2 regions of the Photobacterium sp. genome follow, and region 2 is predicted to be linked to the other one. Evidence: riboswitches for the same ligand, from Rfam matches in the RefSeq annotation. Region 2 holds a riboswitch; the other holds the start of a gene.

Region 1 (7,521 bases), on a different contig from region 2:
CGGTGCCAATGCATTCAGTCACTCCTCGGGGATCCACCAGGATGGCATGATAAAGAACAAAAATACTTACGAGATCATGACCCCTGAATCGATCGGCCTGAAAAACCAGGCACTGAACCTAACCAGCCGTTCAGGCCGCGCTGCGGTTAAAAACCATATGGATGCACTGGGTTACACCGAAAATGATTACAATCTTGATACGTTATACACCGACTTCCTGAAGCTGGCCGATCGCAAGGGGCAGGTGTTTGACTACGATCTGGAAGCGCTGATGTACTTTGCCAACCTGCGTGATGAAGATGACTTTTTCAAGCTGAATTATCTGAGTGTGCAGTCTGGCAGCATCATGGCGACCACCAGCATTAAATTACAATGTGGTGATGAAGAGAAATGTGAAGCTGCGGTTGGTAACGGGCCGGTTGACGCGCTATACCAGTGTATCTACCGCTTAACCGGCTATGAAATCGTGCTGGACAAGTTTGATTTGACCGCCAAAGGCGAAGGCGAAGATGGCCTGGGCCAGGCCGACATCATTGCGAACTACAAAGGCCGTAAATATCACGGTACCGGTCTGGCTACCGATATTGTTGAAGCCTCGGGGCAGGCTCTGCTTCACGTAATCAATAGCATCTACCGCGCAGATCAGATAGCTGAAATCAAAGAACGCGTTGCGACGGTTTAACCAAACAACCTTATTCAAAGTTAGCTTGATTCAACGCTATTTGGTGCAAGAACACAGAGAAAACGTGGAGTTTATAAGGATAAATGAGCACTTTCGATACCGTGCTTGTACGAAATAGCAAAGATGCAAGTTAACGAAAACAGAAATCAAAAATGGAGACAGCATAACCATGGCAGGTACATATAAAATAGCGGTTCTACCGGGCGACGGTATAGGCCCGGAAGTCATGCAACAGGCGCATAAAGTAATGGATGCGATTGAAGAAAAGTTCGGTTTCACTCTAGAGCGTTCAGAGCACGATGTCGGCGGTATTGCGATTGACAACCATGGCTGTCCGCTTCCCGAATCAACCATGCAAGGCTGTGAAGCATCAGATGCGATTCTGTTTGGCTCTGTCGGTGGCCCGAAATGGGAACACCTGCCACCAAACGATCAGCCTGAGCGTGGGGCGTTACTGCCGTTGCGGAAGCATTTCCAGCTGTTCTGCAACCTGCGTCCGGCACAAATTCACAGCGGCTTAGAAAGCTTCTCGCCATTGCGTGCCGATATCTCCGAACGTGGTTTCGATATTGTGGTTGTCCGTGAGCTGACCGGCGGTATCTACTTCGGCCAACCAAAAGGGCGGGAAGGCGAAGGCCCGCAAGAGAAAGCATTTGATACGGAAGTTTACCACCGCTACGAAATCGAGCGTATTGCGCGTATTGCCTTTGAATCGGCACGGCTGCGCGATAAAAACGTCTACTCAATCGACAAAGCCAATGTACTGCAGAGCTCTATTCTATGGCGTGAAGTCGTCGAGGAAGTGGCAAAAGAGTACCCGGATGTCACGCTGAACCACATGTACATCGATAATGCGACCATGCAGCTGATCAAAGATCCGTCACAGTTCGACGTGATGCTCTGCTCAAACATCTTTGGTGACATCATCTCTGACGAATGCGCAATGATCACCGGTTCAATGGGCATGCTGCCTTCGGCCAGCCTGAACCAGGACAAGTTCGGTATGTATGAGCCGGCCGGCGGGTCAGCGCCGGATATCGCGGGGAAGAACATTGCTAACCCGGTCGCGCAGATCTTATCTGCAGCCCTGATGCTGCGTTACAGCTTGGGTGAAGAACAAGCCGCACGTGCCATTGAACAAGCCGTATCTCAAGCACTTGAAGCCGGCGAGCTTACCGCCGACCTAGCCGGCAAAGGGGAAGCACTGAGTACCAGCGAAATGGGCGATAAAATCGCTGCATACATTCGCCAAGCCTAAGCACCACCGATTCAAGGAGCATTGAGCATGTCTGTAAAAGCAAAAAACGGAACATCAAAAACACTGTATGAAAAAGTCTACGATGCCCACGTCGCGGTAGCAGCTGAAGGTGAAACCCCGATTCTGTATATCGATCGCCATCTGGTCCATGAAGTTACCTCACCGCAAGCTTTTGATGGCTTGCGTGAAAAGGGCCGTAAAGTTCGCCAGATCGGCAAGACTTTCGCGACGATGGATCACAACGTTTCAACCCAGACCAAAGACATTAATGCATCGGGTGAAATGGCTCGGATCCAGATGGAAACACTAGCAAAAAACTGTCAAGAGTTTGGTGTCACCCTATATGACCTGAACCATAAATATCAAGGCATTGTCCACGTCATGGGGCCTGAGCTGGGGATCACCCTGCCGGGTATGACCATTGTCTGTGGTGACTCGCACACCGCCACCCACGGTGCATTTGGCTCCCTGGCATTTGGTATCGGCACATCAGAAGTCGAGCATGTACTGGCAACACAGACCCTGAAGCAGGACCGGGCTAAAACGATGAAAATCGAAGTCAGAGGCAAGGTTGCTGAAGGCATTACGGCCAAAGACATCGTGCTGGCGATTATCGGTAAAACCACCGCATCTGGCGGTACCGGGTATGTGGTGGAGTTCTGCGGTGAAGCCATCACCGATCTGACCATGGAGGGGCGTATGACCGTCTGTAACATGGCCATTGAACTGGGTGCAAAAGCCGGTCTGATCGCCCCGGACCAGACCACCTTTGACTACATTAAAGATCGTAAGTTTGCCCCTGTCGGTGCGAACTATGAAGCGGCAGTCGAATACTGGAAGAGCCTGAAAACCGATGATGACGCTGAGTTTGATGCCGTTGTGACCTTAGATGCAAAAGCGATCAAACCTCAAGTCACCTGGGGAACCAATCCGGGTCAAGTTATTGCTATTGATGAATTAATACCAGGCCCTGACAACTTCACCGATCAAGTAGATAAAACCTCAGCAGAAAAAGCACTGGCCTACATGGGGTTAGAAGCAGGCAAGAAATTATCTGACTTCAACATCGATAAAGTCTTTATCGGTTCTTGCACCAACTCTCGAATCGAAGACATGCGTGCAGCGGCGGCGATTGCCAAAGGGCGCAAAGTCGCAGCCAGTGTTCAGGCTCTGGTGGTTCCGGGATCGGAACAAGTAAAAGCCCAAGCTGAGAAAGAAGGGCTGGATAAAATCTTCATTGAAGCCGGGTTTGAATGGCGCCTGCCGGGTTGCTCAATGTGTCTGGCGATGAACAATGACCGTTTAGGGCCAAAAGAGCGCTGTGCGTCAACCAGTAACCGTAACTTCGAAGGTCGCCAGGGTCGTGATGGTCGAACGCATCTGGTGAGTCCGGCAATGGCTGCGGCAGCAGCATGTGCCGGCCACTTTGTTGATATCCGCGACTTAGATAACGCAACGGCTTAATCAGGAAGGAACGAACAATGACAGGTTTTAAACAGCACACAGGATTAGTGGTTCCACTTGATACCGCGAATATTGATACCGATGCGATCATTCCTAAGCAGTTTTTGCAAAAAGTAACACGCACAGGGTTTGGTAAGCACCTGTTCCATGACTGGCGCTTTTTAGATGATGCCGGCGAGCAACCGAATCCGGAGTTTGTGATGAACTACCCGCGTTATCAGGGAGCCAGTATCCTGCTGGCTCGGGAAAACTTCGGTTGTGGCTCATCCCGTGAACATGCCCCATGGGCACTGGCTGATTACGGCATTCAAGTGATGATTGCGCCCAGCTTTGCCGATATTTTCTATGGCAACTCAATCAACAACCAAATGGTGCCGGTTCGCCTGACAGAGCAGGAAGTCGATGAGCTATTCCACTACGTTGAAGCTAACGAAGGTGCCGAGATCACCGTCGATCTGGAAGCGATGTCAGTGACCGCTAACGGCAAGTCGTATTCATTCGAAATTGATGAATTCCGTCGCCACTGCTTGCTGAACGGCCTTGATAACATTGGTCTGACCCTGCAGCATGAAGACGAAATCACGGAATACGAAAACAACATTCCGTCATTTCTTGTTTAACGTAAGCAATCACTAACCCAAGGCGCTCTGTCTGAGCGCCTTTTCTTTATACCTAAGCCGTTGAATGCTAGCTTTTAGCCACAATAAGGGAACAACGATGCGCACCTTACTTTCGCTATGCCTGTTAATGGTGTCGAATAGTCTTTGGGCAGCCCCAAAAGCCGATCTGTGGCCTTACTGGCAGCAAAGCAATGAAGCCAATAGCACCGCAGTTTCCCATGTCCTCTGGCAACAACTGCTGGACAAGTATCTCGTGCAGCAACCTCAGCAGACGTTGTTTCGCTACCGCGCAGTTTCCGCCAATGATAAGTGGGATCTTGACCGCTATATCCGCTCCCTCACCGCCAGCGATCCCCTTAAGTATCGAAAAAGCGAGCAATTTGCCTACTGGGTTAACCTCTACAATGCGCTCACCGTCCGACTGATCCTGGATAATTACCCGCTGAAATCGATCACCAAACTGGGTGGGTTCTTCACTTTCGGACCTTGGGATGAGGATCTGATCACCATCAATGGCAAACAATTGTCACTCAATGACATAGAGCACCGTATTTTACGCCCGATCTGGCAAGATCCGCGTATCCATTATGTCGTCAATTGTGCCAGCCTGGGGTGCCCGGATCTTCAGCCTCAGGCCTTTACTGCCAGCAATAGCGAAGACTTACTTGACCAGGCCGCCATCCGCTTTGTGAACAGCACCAAGGGCGTTCAGCTGACAGGCGATAAAGTCCGCCTTTCCTCTATCTATGACTGGTATGGCGAGGATTTTGGTAATAAGGCCGCACTGCAAAATCACCTGAATCAATACTGGAAAGGGGCTCCAGTGGAACTTAACCACATCAGCTATGATTACGACTGGGCGCTGAATGAAACAGAATAAGACAGTGCACGCCATTAAATCAGCACAGGCGTATTACGCTGGCAACAGACTGCTTAGCGCATTACAATAGCTACCGTTCTCATTGGGGAGTCGATGTTGTTTAAGCAACTAAGGCTGAGATTGCTGACGCAGAACCCATTGAACCTGAACCAGGTCATACTGGCGTAGGAATTGAGAAAATAGCCGCTGCTTGTTTTACCAGAGCAAAAGCATCAGACAACACCTTCTCAACCTTCGCTCACTTGAAATAATTGTCCCGCAGGATGTTGGGCATCAGGAGCGCATCGTGAAAAAACGACTACCAATTCTTTCTCTGTCTTTATTAGCCGCAAGCTCGGCATGGGCCAGTGACAATACCTTAACGGTCTATACCTACAGCTCATTTGCATCAGACTGGGGACCGGGCCCGGCCATCGAAAAAGCCTTTGAAGCCCAATGCAATTGTAACCTTGAGTTCGTCGCCCTTGATGACGGGGTGTCGATCCTAAACCGTGTCCGCCTGGAAGGCCGCAGCACCAAAGCGGACATCTTGCTGGGGTTAGATAACAACCTGATGGCGGAAGCCAAGCAAACAGGCTTACTGGCCGTACATAATGTCGATACCGGTGCCGTTGACCTCCCCAATGGCTGGAGTGATACAACCTTTGTTCCGTACGACTACGGCTATTTTGCCTTTGTCTATGACTCGGAAAAGCTAACTAACCCGCCCAAGAGCCTGGCAGAGCTGATCCAACGTGATGATATCAGCGTGATCTATCAAGATCCCCGCACGTCGACACCGGGGCAAGGCCTGATGCTGTGGATGAAGTCGGTCTATGGCGATAAGGCAACCGATGCCTGGCAGCAGCTGGCAAAGAAAACAGTCACCGTCACCAAGGGCTGGTCTGAAGCTTACAACATGTTCCTTAAAGGGGAATCTGACATGGTGCTGTCTTACACCACGTCTCCGGCTTATCACATCATTGCTGACAAAGAGATCAAATACCGGGCCGCAGAATTCAGTGAAGGTCACTACATGCAGGTTGAAGTGGCGGCTAAGCTGAAAAACAGTCCAAATGCCAAACTGGCCGATCAGTTCATGACGTTTATTCTGAGTGATGAGTTCCAGTCTGCAATGCCAACCGGTAACTGGATGTACCCTGTCACCAAACAAGCATTACCGGCAGGTTTTGAGCAATTAACCCTGCCCGAGAAAGCCTTGCAATTCAGTGCAAAGGAAGTGGCATCACAACGTCGCGGCTGGATCCGCGAATGGCAGAATGCCCTTACGCAATAGCGCTGCTACATCCCTCCACTGAGCGCTCTGACTGAAGAGCGCTTACAAAAAAAGAATATTATCAATAATGGTCACTGACTTTTGAATACCCGTTTTCGTGCTTCACTGCCCGGCATGATCACCGCCGGGCTGATCGCCATCGTGGTGATCAGTGCCATCACCGCGTTGATCAGTCAGGCGACCGACTTTGACTCTCTGAAGATCTGGCAAGACCCCTATCTGCGCCACGTGGCGGGATTCAGCTTTTATCAGGCTTTGCTCTCGACCTTGCTCAGCGTAATGCCGGCTATTCCGGTTGCCTATGCGCTGTCGCGTCGGCAGTTTTTCGGCCGTAGCTTATTGCTGCGGTTATTTGCGATGACTCTGGTGCTACCGGTACTGGTTGCGGTCTTTGGCCTGCTGGCGATTTACGGCAAAAGCGGCCTGCTGGCTGCCATACTGGGCATCTGGCAGCAGCCGCTACCGTTTAACCTTTATGGCTTAAACGGCATTTTGCTGGCGCATGTGTTCCTTAACTTACCGTTAGCCACCCGTCTGTTACTGCAAAGTATCGAAGGGATCCCTTTTGAACAGCATAAACTGGCAGCCCATCTGGGTATTACGGGCTGGAGTAAGTTCCGCCTAATTGCCTGGCCGCGCTTAAGGCAACAGCTGCCTCATGTGATTGGTCTGGTTTTCATGCTCTGCTTTACCAGTTTTGCGGTGATTATGTCACTGGGCGGCGGGCCAAAAGCCACCACCATCGAGCTGGCAATTTATCAGGCGTTGCGCTATGACTTCGACCTGGCAGCCGGAGCCGTTCTGGCGTTGTGGCAAATGCTGATTTGCTGCAGCCTAGTGTTATTCACCCTGCGATTTGCGAAACCACTTTCAACCCTGACGGGCTCGGTGGCAGAGCACCAACCTAATTATCTCGACAATCGACGGGCAAAAATCTGGGACTGGAGCTGGATCAGCCTAGCCCTGCTGCTCGTTCTGCCGCCCTTACTCGCCGTCATTGGTGCCGGGCTCAACAGTAAACTTCCCCAGCAACTGGCCGAGCCCGCGCTGTGGCAAGCCATCGCAAATTCACTCAGGATCGCGGTGGTTTCCTGCCTGATCGCCGTCTTCAGTGGTCTCGCTATCTTACTGACCAGTCGCCACTGGCGCCTGCACAATAAAAGACTTCGTGCTGATGGAATAGAACTGCTCGGCACCATTATTCTGGTTACCCCCAGCTTAGTGCTCAGCACCGGGATCTTTTTGCTGCTGCGCCAGTATACCGATGTCTTTGCCACCGCTCTTTGGGTGATTATCTTCGTCAATGCGTTAATGGCTCTGCCATATGTGATAAAAACCCTG
Region 2 (7,521 bases):
ATATTGTGGTTATTAAGCTTCGTTTGTTTATTGTTTCGTTATGTTGCTTACCATTGACGGTAATGGGGTCAGATGTCGCTACTTCAGACAACTTGCGTCAAACGCGAGATGTGTTGAGAGATAAATTGGTCGGGATCTATACAACGTTTCAATTGAAAGAATCGATTATTCAGGGCTGTGATCGTTTAGATAATGATGTCAGTAAACAGCTGAAACAAGCTTTTACTGAATACGGCGCTGTTGCCAAAGAGTATATTGACGAGGGAAAAAGACTTTTGACAGAAGAGCTTTCTGCCGTCGATGCGATGGAGTGGAAAGCGATACTTGCCGATTCTCAGAAACATTTTCAGTCAACATTTAGTCAAATGTCTGTATCACAACTGACGCTTGAATGTCAGCAACTGACGAACGAGATGAATGAAACCAATAAACGCGTTATCACATTGAAAAAACAATAAAAATTGCAGTATATTCTCCTCCTTACTACACTTCTTAATATACCGGTTAGGTGTTACTCTTATGGCGCAAAAAGCCACAATTTATAAAGCCCATATCAATATTGCTGATTTGGATCGTCATGTCTATCTAGATATGAACCACACTATTGCCTGTCATCCTTCAGAAACGCTGCAACGTATGATGCTGCGCCTGTTAGCATGGGGGTTAAATGCTGATGAAAATCTTACGTTTACCAAAGGCGTAAGTTCTGCTGACGAACCCGATCTTTGGCGCAAGAGTCTAAGTGATGAAATGGAATTATGGATAGATCTTGGCTTGCCGGATGAAAAGCGTATCCGTAAAGCATCCAATAAATCTAAGCAGGTTATTATCTTTGCTTATGGCGATCGTGCGGCACCAATCTGGTGGCAGCAAAACAAGATTAAAATTAATCAGTTTGATAATGTTTCTGTCGTCTATATCAACGATGAAACCCTGGCCGAGCTAGAAGCATTGATTGAACGTTCTATGCAGCTTCAATTGACGATTGAAGGTGAACAAGCCTGGTTGAGCACAAATATGGGAGATTGCACCATTATCCCTGAATGGTGGCACCGCTAGGTCTAGCTTGTGTAACGTATAACACCGATCCCGCAGACAAAAATCACTGTTTTGTCTGCGGGGTCTGGTTTTTGAGTACCTGATATCAACCAGGAGCCGTTTTTATCTTTGTATCGAGGGCCGTTGTGAAACGCGTTCGTACCAATCTTGAATATGAGGGAACATTTCATCAATGGTAATTTCGAGGTTCGTAATAAAACCGCACATCACAAAAGCGGTGATGTCGGCAACAGAAAACTTGTTTCCTGCGATATAAGCCGAGTTCGCTAACTGTGCATCGAGTGTCGGCAGGAATTCAACCACCCGCTGGCGTGATTCATGCCCCCAGCTTTCAACGCAATTCTCTCTGTCTTTATAGATCCCGCTAATGTTTCGGAATGCCTGCATGGCCGTATACAGCCCTTGAAACTCGACGATACGTTGCCACATTTCTACCTTCGCTCGTTCTTGCGGGGTATCACCGAAAAGAGAGGGAGTGGATGGGTACATTTCATCGAAATAACGACATATGGCAATGGACTCGCAGATCGTCGTGCCGTCATCTAATTCTAAAACCGGAATGCGGCCATTGATGCTTTTGGCTTTGAACTCATCAAAGAGGTTTTCACCGCCACGAATATCAACGTTAACCCGGTCGATTTCAATTCCTTTTTCAGCCAGGAAAATACTTACCCGGCGAGCACTTGGAGCGGGAGCCAGTTCGTAAATCTTCATGTTGTTCCCTTTATCTGATGTTCGGCTAGATTATAACTTATGCAATTGCCGAGCGAATAGTCAAGAAATGGATTGAATTTTAGATGCTTAAGGTTGGTTAGCCTCTTATGCGGAACGGCATTCAGCTTTAACGGCATTTAAGCCTTGCTGCCAGAAGGCGACTTCCATACGGGTCGCCGTCTTGAATATTTCGCATAAACGCTGACCGCGCGGGCTGTTTAGTGGAGTGTCAGCGATCATTAAATCGAGACGTTCCATGCCAGATTTAGCACCGTTCTGGAAATCGTCACTACTGTATAGCTCGATCCAGCTATAATAGGGATTCCCTTCCATCACCGTCCTTTCATCTTTGAGCAGCTGCTGGCCAATCTCTGCATAACCAATGGCACATGGTGCGAGGGCAACGTACAGATCAACCAGGTCACCCGCCATGCCGGTTTCAAGTACATAGCGCGTGTATGCAACGGTGCCAAAATCTTCCTGCTCAGCTTCCATATCTCTTTCAGTCAATCCCCATTGCGCGCAGTAGGTCATATGGTGGCAGGTTTCATTTTCGATAAGGGCATGTAAACCCGGCAATGGTGCACGCATTTCTTCTAAGGTCTGCGCCTTGTAAATTGCCAGCGCATAGGCGCGGGCATAATGCTTTAAGAAAAGAAAATCCTGTTTCAGATAGTGCAGGTAAGCCTCATTGTGTAGTTGTCCGCTCGCAAGCTGATCTACAAAGCTGTGTTGCGTATAGTCAATCCAGGTTTGATGACAAGCGCGAATTAGATCCTGATGATTCATTTGATTTAACCTTTTAGCATAACGATGGGCTTCGTACTGAGTGCCGGAGCCCCGATAGAGTGATTATTGCAAGGCGGTGAAACCGACAATTACAGTGTCGGTACGTAATCCTTCGCTCGCGGTGCGTTATCAATGATTTTGTGCTGATACATAAATTGTGCGAAGTCATCGTAACGCGCTTCATCAACGGCTGACGGACGCAGTGCGAAACGAGGCAGGGTGTCACGCCATGCACGGCGGTTCAGTTCGTTGTTAAGTGTGTCGGGAGAGTAAGCGACAAACTCTTCCCATGCCTGATCGGGGTGGTTGATGATGTACTGGGTTGCCAGTTCAAGAGCCCGGTTGAATTTTTTCAGTATGTCTCGGTCATAGCTGTTTTTGTTCGCGACGACGATTAGCTCATCGTATGACGGTACACCGTGCTCTTCGGGGAAGAACGCCTTGGCTTTGTAGCCTTCCAGCTCAAGCTGATTAGTCTCAAAGTTACGCAGCCCGCCCCAGATAGCATCGACTTTGCCAGATGCCAGTGATGATGACAGTGCCCAGCCAACATTGATGATTTGAACATCTTTATAGTCGACGCCTTCGCTATTGAGCATAGTACCGATCGTCGCTTCTTCGTTACCAGCGATGGCGATACCTATTTTCCTTCCTTTCAAATCTGCCAGTGAGTTGATTTTGTTGTTGTCCAGTACCATCAATGTATTCAGTGGTGCTGCTATCAATGTGGCAGAGCGGATCAAAGGCAGACCGGCTGCAACATCTATCGTGAGGCTGGTTTGGTAAGACACTGCTAAGTCAACTTTGCCCGCTGCCACCAATTTGGCCGGCATACTTGGATCCGCCGGCTCCTGGATGGTGATGTTCAGTCCTTGGTCGTTGAAAAGACCGTTCTCTTTTGCGATGACAATCGGGCCATGATTCGGGTTGACGAACCAGTCGAGCATTAACGTCATGTTTTTAGTTGGTGCGCTAAAAGCGGGAGCACTAAAGACAGAGGTGGAAAGCGCCAGAGAAATCAGGCTTTTAGCCAGTATTTTTTTCAAGGTTAATGTCCTTTTTATTTCATTAGTATTGAGGTGGTTTTACGTTGTTTTTCATATTGCTATGAGTTTGAAATATTAGGTTAATTTTGCGGTTCCATTCATTGTTTGGATTGCCATGGTATCGCTCGCTTAAGCAGTAAATCGGCAGCAAAGTACAAGCCGATTGAAAAAGTAGCCAGGATCAACAAAGCGGCAAACATTTCATCGATCATCATGCGGGCATTGGCTTGCAACATCAGGTAGCCCAGCCCTTCACTGGAGCCCACCCATTCACCGACAACGGCACCAATTGGCGCGACAACAACCGCAACACGGATCCCCGATGCCAGCGCGGGTAAAGCTGCAGGTAAGCGTACATGCCACAGCAGTTGCCATTTTGAAGCGCCCATGGTTTTAGCCAGATCCAGATAGCCGGAAGGTGTGTGCCTTAATCCGTCGTAACAACAGGTGGTCACAGGGAAAAAGATGATCAATGCCGCCATCACGACTTTGGAGGTAATGCCATACCCCAGCCATAGCATCAGAATAGGTGCGATGGCAAAGACAGGAATTGCCTGGCTGGCAATTAACACAGGTAGCAACCAGCGACGCAGCGGATCAAAGAGCAGCATCTGCAGAGCAAAAAACAGGCCCATTGACAGGCCTAGCAATAAACCCAGTAGCACTTCAGCGGCGGTAACCCAGGTGTGATTGAGCAGAACGTCATGGCGCTGGATAAGCTTGTCGAGTACAGCTATCGGGCCCGGTAAGATAAAACTCGGTAATTGAAATGTTACGACAGTCAGTTGCCATACCCCGAGGATCACTGCGCTGCTGATAATCATGCGAGGCAGTGGGTGGGGAGACGATTGTAAGTCAGCCATAATCCTGCTCCAGTTGCTCGATAATTTTTTGTTGTAATGTCGCCAGTTCAGCATCAAATTGGCGAGGAGGTGCTGATGACGGTGCCGGGAGTGAACGGACAGCAGCGGGAGTTCCCGTCATCAGCAATATTTGATGACCCAAGCGCAGCGCTTCTTGCGGATCATGGGTGATCAGCAAAACGGTTTTATCAGCCAGCAACTCAGCCGCGAGGTTCTGTAGTTTATGGCGGGTAACAGCGTCGAGGGCCGAGAAAGGTTCGTCCATTAACAGCAGTGGTTTATCCTGCATCAGGGTTCTGGCCAAAGCGACACGTTGGCGCATTCCGCCAGATAGGCTATCGGGATAAGCACTGGCATATTCGGCGAGGCCGACTCTGTGTAACAGATCGAGCGCGCGCGCTTTCTCATCGGCATTCGGCTTGCCTTTCATTAAACGAATACTGAAACAGACGTTCTCTATTACACTCAGCCAGGGCAGTAGTAAATCTTGTTGTGCCATATAGGCCACCTGGCTTGCTGGTGTTTTCCCATCACATGTTGTTATTTCACCTTGCCACTGTGCTTTGTCATCCAGCAAACCAGCCAACAGGCGTAAAAGGGAGGTTTTACCACAGCCACTTTTGCCGAGAATACAGGTCCATTTACCTTTCGGCAGGGTTAGACTTAAGTTTGCAAACAGTGGAAACGGGCTGGTGTGATAATGGATCTGGCCGTGTGTTAGCGTCACCTCAACCCCGGGTATTGCCGATATTGCAACCGTCATAGTATTACCGTCATGCTCCGTTATTTTTTAGTTACGCGTCAGGGGTGAAATGACCAGCAAAGAAATGGTGCACGGGGCCATGACCGGAACCAATTTCCAGCTCATCAGCATGAAGGATTGCTTGCGATATATAGTTTTTGCCATGGGTTACCGCGTCGAGCAATGGATAACCTTGCGCAAGATAAGAAGCGATTGCCGCCGACAGGGTACAACCTGTGCCATGGGTATTCCGGGTGGCAATGCGCTTGGTACTCAACCGATGCACATCATCGGCCACAATCAGAAGGTCGGTACTATTTTCTTCTTGTTCCAGATGCCCGCCTTTTAACAATACCGATTTAGCCCCCAGATGACGAAGTGCCTCAGTCATGGTTACCATGTCACTTTCAGTGGTGGGACGCTCGCAGTTAAGCAGGGCAGCGGCTTCGGGCAGGTTAGGGGTGATCACATCGGCCAGCGGGATCAGTGCTTCTTTCAGGGTTGAGATGGCTTCTTGCTGTAAGAGTAAGTCACCGCTGGTGGCCACCATCACCGGATCGAGAACCAGATACGCAGGCTGATACTGGCGTAGTTTGTTCGCCACAGCGCGAATGATCGTGGCATCACTCAGCATACCGATTTTTACTGCTTTAACATCTAAGTCGGTAAATACCGCATCAAGTTGCTGTTCGACAAATTCTGGGGAAACAGGGAATATGGCTGATACACCGAGGGTGTTCTGGGCTGTAAGTGCGGTGATCACTGAGCAGGCATAACCGCCAGTTGCAGAAATCGCTTTGATATCGGCTTGGATGCCGGCACCGCCTCCGCTGTCAGAACCCGCGATGGTCAGTGTGATTGGTGTTTTCGACGTTGCTGTCATGACTACCCCTAAAAAATGCTGCGCAGGGGTAACAACAGGTGCCGTGAAGAGCAGGCCATAAATCGTGGCCAGAGGGGGCACTACTGTTAGTTCCCTACGCCAGTGCTAACTGGATCAGGTTCAACGGGTCCCACCGAAGTGGTCTCAGCCTTATGGCTCCCCGACTAACTACTTGTTCAATAAACAATCTAAATCACACTTAAAAAGTGAAATGTAAACCGTTTAGGCATATATCCTAACACCTTTTTCTGGCTTGGGGCCATTTTTATTATGGTGCTCAACAGCGTCAATCATCATTGCAGCTATAGCCAAGTTATCTCAAGATGCGGAATTCTTGCGTAAATGAAAATCTTGAGGTTGGCTGGGTGGAAATCTGTATGCTTATACTTCAATATTTTTTCGACAAAGCCTTTGGGAACAATACCTGTTTATATTATCGGATAATCCCTATTTAACCGTCACAACTTCAATTCCTCGTTCAGATAAACCCTGGATGCAACTGGCAGGGAAATGGATGTCAGTAATAATTTTATCGAAGCTGTCGATATCAACAGCATGAAAAGTTGCAACTTTGCCGTACTTTGATGAATCACTCACTAAGTAATTAACCCGAGAGGAAGCAATAACTGCTTTTTTAACGAGTACCTTATCTTCACTCGGTGTCGAGATCCCACGCTGACTCCAAGATGACGTTGACACAAAGGCAAGATCAATATTTATCTCATTCAGCAGTCGCGCTGCTTTTTCACCCACACAAGACTGGTTCATCCGATCGATCTTACCACCCGTATGGTAGAGGTTACATTCGGAATTATTCAGTAAGAATGCCGTAATTGCAAAATCATTGGTCACCACCAGTAAATCATCGCGATGCACTAAATGATGAGCAATTTCTAATGTTGTCGTACCTGCATCAAGATAAATCGTTGCATTAGGCTCAATAAGGTTAGATGCATATAATCCGATGCCCGCTTTTTCATTGTTGTTCTGGCCGATTTTAACATCATGAGATAACTCAGAATGAATCATTTCTGTCAGCTGAACACCACCAGATACCGACATAACACGGCCATCAACTTCTAGCTTAGCGATATCCCGACGAATCGTCATATGGGAAACCTGCAACTGCTGTGTCAGGTCGTGAATACCTATAACTTCTTGGTTGCTGAGTAGAGCCAGAATTGCACGTTGACGTTCTGCTGGGATCATAAGATTTTCCGTTACGGTTGTATTGAGTCGGGCTAATTGACTTATTTTAACATTATATCACTATCGATGTGAATATATGTGAGGCTGTCTCAGCAAAGAATAAATATTCATACTCTTGTTTTATATAAAAATTTATAAGAAATTTCGTATATCTACGTATTAACGATGCAAATGAACTTAACAAAAATAACCAAATAAATTCAGCCTATGTTAATT

What was found. Region 2 has a riboswitch for thiamine pyrophosphate ahead of thiD (bifunctional hydroxymethylpyrimidine kinase/phosphomethylpyrimidine kinase). Riboswitches for the same ligand answer to the same signal wherever they lie in the genome.
Region 1: another riboswitch for thiamine pyrophosphate. It lies ahead of thiB (thiamine ABC transporter substrate binding subunit); the one in region 2 lies ahead of thiD (bifunctional hydroxymethylpyrimidine kinase/phosphomethylpyrimidine kinase).

Annotation. Positions count from the first base shown of each region.
Region 1 covers NZ_JBVCPH010000012.1:103,656-111,176, forward strand. Annotated here, with positions in the region: gene leuA (2-isopropylmalate synthase) at 1-682, shown strand, start outside; gene leuB (3-isopropylmalate dehydrogenase) at 852-1,940, shown strand; gene leuC (3-isopropylmalate dehydratase large subunit) at 1,968-3,404, shown strand; gene leuD (3-isopropylmalate dehydratase small subunit) at 3,422-4,024, shown strand; gene AC2204_RS14210 (DUF547 domain-containing protein) at 4,122-4,904, shown strand; TPP riboswitch at 4,978-5,092, shown strand; gene thiB (thiamine ABC transporter substrate binding subunit) at 5,191-6,180, shown strand; gene thiP (thiamine/thiamine pyrophosphate ABC transporter permease ThiP) at 6,262-7,521, shown strand, end outside.
Region 2 covers NZ_JBVCPH010000008.1:196,248-203,768, reverse strand. Annotated here, with positions in the region: gene AC2204_RS11585 (hypothetical protein) at 1-458, shown strand, start outside; gene AC2204_RS11580 (YaeQ family protein) at 520-1,059, shown strand; gene AC2204_RS11575 (glutathione S-transferase family protein) at 1,162-1,773, opposite strand; gene AC2204_RS11570 (TenA family protein) at 1,879-2,562, opposite strand; gene AC2204_RS11565 (ABC transporter substrate-binding protein) at 2,652-3,608, opposite strand; partial or broken gene AC2204_RS11560 (ABC transporter permease) at 3,707-4,435, opposite strand; gene AC2204_RS11555 (ABC transporter ATP-binding protein) at 4,464-5,234, opposite strand; gene thiD (bifunctional hydroxymethylpyrimidine kinase/phosphomethylpyrimidine kinase) at 5,266-6,096, opposite strand; TPP riboswitch at 6,171-6,269, opposite strand; gene AC2204_RS11545 (DeoR/GlpR family DNA-binding transcription regulator) at 6,544-7,305, opposite strand.